Regions from separate parts of the Levilactobacillus sp. LN180102 genome, predicted to be linked through region 2. Evidence: a T-box and tRNA genes for the amino acid it is inferred to sense, from the RefSeq annotation. Region 2 holds a T-box; the other holds one or more tRNA genes.

Region 1 (2,470 bases), on a different contig from region 2:
TCGGCTGAGACTATCAATAAAGAAGTCGATGTATGCCGGTGAACTCCCTGCTAAGGCACTAAAGACACCAAATTGGTCTTCTGCCAAAGTCGTCGTTGACCCAATTGTATTGAACACCCGTAAAGCAGCATCTAAATCAGTACCGGTCAAGCGAACATTTGCTGCCACAGCGGTCATTCCGGCCCCCACTTCAACGTTAACATTTGGGAGTGTCCGTAAAATCGGAACGTTATCTCCCAAAATGTCAGCCATTTCAGCTAAAGATAATCCAGCCACAATGGAAATCACTGTGGTCTGCCCATCAGCGACTTGCGGCTTGATTTCTTGTAACACACTCGCCGCAACGTTCGGTGTCACTGCAACCACGACTAAGTCGCTTTGACCAACAACATCGCTATTTTGTTCCGCCGTCTGTAATCCATGAGCTTGGGCGTAGGATTCGTAGCTTTCTTTACGATGACTGTGCACCACAATTTCCGTTGGCGCAAACGTCTTAGCCTGCAATAAGCCACCAATAATGGCTTGAGCCATCCCGCCAACGCCAATAAATCCAATCTTCATGCCGCTTCCTCCTTGATCAATAAACATTCTATCGCTAACTAAGGTCCTCATAACTGGTCTAGCAATGATGAACCTAATAAACTAACGAGATCGCTAGTAAAGACACAAATGGTCTGGAGCAATTGTTAGTTTGACTTTAGCGAAAATTGTCGAAATTGTCAATTTTTAATGGCTTGCGGGTGGAAAAAAGCGCATAAAAAAACCAGTCACACACCGTGACTGGTTCTTAGTTGGGCTAGCTGGGTTCGAACCAGCGCATCACGGGATCAAAACCCGTTGCCTTACCACTTGGCTATAGCCCAATAATAAAATGGTGGGGAGTGGATTCGAACCACCGAACCCGAAGGAGCGGATTTACAGTCCGCCGCGTTTAGCCAGACTTCGCTACCCCACCAAAAGATGAATCGTCGTAACGAATCAACTTCACTATCATACAAAAATATGCATAAACCGTCAAGCACTTTTTGCGACTTTTTTCATTTTAGCGTCAAAAAGTGTAATCGTTGCCGCCATTCGGTCATAAAATCCGTCTGGGTCCACTCATTAATGCGGCGGTTATAATAACCCACTGACTGATTATAATACGTGGTATTGCCAAAAGTCTGCGGCCTAAAATGCCGATGGACGTGACCGAACTGGACCACCGGAACGTGATAGCTTTCTAATAAGCGTCCCAAGCGGGGGCTCCCCAGCATGGCATTGGCCATATTCCAAAATCGGTCATCCGTTGTATAGCGGATATACGCTTGCCGTGGCACAAAATGTGTCATGAATAAGACCCGCTTGTGAACCAATTGCGCCTGTTGGAGTTGTACCGTTACTTGGGCTAATACCCGATCCATACGGGCAACATCGCCCTGTGGCTGATCGATACTGCCATCCACCCAAAAGGCCCGTTTCCACGTCGCAAAATCACGGCCCCACAGATTGTGGGCAAATTGATAGTCATACCAGCCGTTATTGCCGATTATTTGCCAGTTAGTCCCCGCCACATCTAAATACCCACGATGCAAGTAAGTGGGCGCTAGCGGCGATTCTAGGCCCGCATACGTGACATCATGAAGCATATCATGGTTGCCAGCAATAAATCGAACCTGGGCTGGTGCAATTAGCCGCTGCAGTTGCTCGACTGCCGCCAACGATTGGGCAAAATGGTTGGTTAAATCACCAGCGATTAAATACACACCAACCCGCTGCGCAATTAAATAAGCTGCCATCTGCGGTAAGATCTTAGCGGTATCTTGCTGATTCACATCGAAGTGAAGATCACTGGTTAAAGCTACTCGAACGATAGGCCCATCTCCTCGATTAAAAAAGTGCTACTCCGATAATAGAGTAGCACTTTTAGCAGTGAATTAAACTTATTTAATTCCAGCCATTAAATTCTTAATTGGTTTAACTAGGGCAACCATAATAATACCAGCGACAATGGCAACAATCGCGACGCCTAAGAAGTAATTAGCTTCATTTCCTGGTGTATATAGCTTAACAATCTGAGCGTTAACGGCTTGCCCAGCAGAATCTGCTAAGAACCACATACTCATCATTTGTGATTGGAAAGCCTTTGGTGCTAACTTAGTCGTTACCGACAATCCAATTGGCGAAATCAGCAATTCGGCAATTTCAATAACTGCCCAGCTACCGACTAACCATAAAGGACTAACTTTAGCGCTAGAACCGAATAAGGCGACTGGAATCACCATAATTAAGTATGAAGCACCGGCAAACAACATCCCAGTAGCGAACTTCGCTGGTGAACTTGGTTGCTTCTTCCCCCAACGGTTCCACATCATCGCAAAGAATGGTGTATAGAGCAAGATGAACAGTGGGTTCAGTGATTGATACCATGCAGGTGGAATGTGGAAACCTAACACCATATTATTGGTTTGATTAGCAGCAAATAAGGCTA
Region 2 (2,470 bases):
ACAAACTTACCATCAAAAGCACTAGTCGGGTCAATTTCAGCATCCGTATCAGTTACCTTTTCGCCGTTAATCCGGATAGCACCATTGGTTAAATCTTCCCGTGCTTGACGCCGTGAAGATTCAATCTGGGTATCATCCACTAACCATTCCACAATATTCTTCTTGGCTGGACTAACCGTTACCGCTGGCATCTTCTTGAAGCCTTGTTCAATTTCGCTCGCCGTTAACGCCGCAACATCCCCGGAGAATAATGCCTTCGTGATATGCTGGGCCTCCACCACGGCCTCTTTCCCATGAACAAACGCCGTAACTTCTTCAGCCAACCGAATTTGTGCTTCCCGTTTTTCTGGATGGGTAGCTACAGCATCTGCCAATTGTTTAATCTCATCTTGATCTAAGAACGTAAAGTACTTCAAGAACTTGATAACATCCCGATCATCCGTATTAATCCAGAATTGGTAGAATTCGTAAGGTGATGTCTTTTCGGGATCTAACCAAATATTGCCGCCTTCCGACTTACCAAACTTCGTGCCATCAGCTTTCAACAATAATGGAATCGTTAGCCCGTAAGCCTTAGCATCCGCACCCTTTTGCTTATGGATCAAATCAATTCCGGCCGTGATATTTCCCCATTGATCGGCACCCCCAATTTGGAGTTGTACATCTTCTGCTTCATATAGATGTAGAAAATCAATGGATTGCAGAATTTGGTACGTGAATTCAGTGTAAGAAATCCCAACTTCCAATCGAGAAGCCACGACTTCTTTGTTTAACATGTTATTGACGTTAAAGAGCTTCCCATAATCACGAAGAAAATCTAATAAGGAAACTTTAGACAGCCAGTCGTAGTTGTTAACAATTTTAAAGGAACCGTCTTGACCAAAGAGATGTTCCATTTGCTTCGTCAAGCACGCTTCATTATGATGCACCTGATCCATTGTTTGTAAAACCCGTTCGGCCTTCTTACCAGAAGGGTCCCCAATTGACCCAGTCGCCCCACCAATTAAAATATGCGGCCGGTGTCCCGCTAGCTGGAATCGTTTCAAAATCATGAAAGGAATCAAGTGTCCAATATGCATAGAATCTCCCGTGGGATCAATTCCTGCATAGAGCCCCACTGACTTCTCATCGACCAATTCGGCCAACCCAGCTTCATCAGTCTGCTGATTGATCGCACCTCGCCACTTTAACTCATCAATAATTGACATACGCTCGTCCTCCTAATTATTTCTCCAATAAAAAAGTCCCCAATGGTTAAAACCATCAGGGACGAATTGAAATCCGCGTTACCACCCAAGTTGTTGTCGATTGACAACCGCTCGTCATTGTTAACGGAATGACCCGCCGACACCTCGGCCGCTCCACAGGGTAATTCATGGCCACGGACGTTTTGACTCCCAGCACCGTCAAATCTCTCAACCGGAGCCGCCACCACTACTGAACTGCTTCTTTGCTTATGCACTCGATGATACCGGGGTCCTGTGTAAAAGTCAATACACCATTATCAAAAGAGCGTCGTCATCGTCGCCCAGACAATCTGAATATTTAATACCGTCAAGATGGCCGTACAGCCCCAAGCCAACGCAGTTACCCACCACCGATTAACCCACCGAGTGCCCATAATCCGTTTTGATGATGTAAAAATCGTCAGCGGAATCATTGAAAATGGCAACGCAATGGACAGGAAAACCTGTGAATTAACCAGGAGTCGATCCAACGCCTGCTCACTACCACCATACAAGATGGTCACAATAATGACAGGGGCGACAGAAATCAACCGGGTCACTAGGCGCCGAACCCAAATGGGTAATCGCATATTGATAAACCCTTCCATGATCACCTGTCCCGTCAAGGTTCCCGTAATCGTTGAATTCTGACCGGAGGCAAGTAACGCAACTGCAAAGAGCGTCGATAATACGGGTGATGCCACTGCTCCCGCCAATCGATTGTCTTGCAACGCATCATAGAGCTGGCCAAACGTTCCCAGTGCACCAGCATCTTTACCGAAAAACATCGCCGCACCTAACAATAGAAGTAAACAATTGATAATAAAAGCGCCAAATAGCTGAATATTCGAATCCCACGCTGTAAATTTAACTGCCCGCACCATTTCAGCTGGGTCCTGCCGATCAAACTTTCGCGTTTGCGCAATCGATGAGTGCAGGTATAAATTGTGCGGCATAACTGTTGCCCCAACAATTCCCAACGCCATCGTCAACTGTCCCGGCCGCATAATCTCCGCTTGTGGTACAAAGCTCGCTACTGCTTGCCCCATACTAGGTTGGGCGATGACAACCTCATATGCGAAAACCACTAGAATCACTAAAATCAAGCACAGGACAATCGCCTCAATTTTCCGAAAACCTAATCTAGTTAATAATAGTAGTAATAAAACGTCTAAAACCGTTAATGACACCCCTAAAATCAAAGGGACACCAAACAAAAGTTTTAAAGCAATCGCTCCCCCAAT

Evidence for each region. A T-box is a leader RNA that pairs with one kind of tRNA and senses whether it is charged. The one in region 2 lies ahead of tyrS (tyrosine--tRNA ligase), so its partner is inferred to be a tRNA-Tyr.
Region 1: it encodes a tRNA-Tyr, which carries the amino acid that the T-box ahead of tyrS (tyrosine--tRNA ligase) is inferred to sense. The anticodon was not compared.

Annotation. Positions count from the first base shown of each region.
Region 1 is NZ_JBNIIX010000018.1:47,099-49,568, forward strand. Features, by position in the region: gene proC (pyrroline-5-carboxylate reductase) at 1-561, opposite strand, end outside; tRNA gene ACP4IT_RS10430 (tRNA-Gln) at 792-863, opposite strand; tRNA gene ACP4IT_RS10435 (tRNA-Tyr) at 873-955, opposite strand; gene ACP4IT_RS10440 (metallophosphoesterase) at 1,038-1,853, opposite strand; gene ACP4IT_RS10445 (peptide MFS transporter) at 1,923-2,470, opposite strand, start outside.
Region 2 is NZ_JBNIIX010000005.1:124,499-126,968, reverse strand. Features, by position in the region: gene tyrS (tyrosine--tRNA ligase) at 1-1,208, opposite strand, end outside; T-box leader at 1,263-1,460, opposite strand; gene ACP4IT_RS05025 (Nramp family divalent metal transporter) at 1,505-2,470, opposite strand, start outside.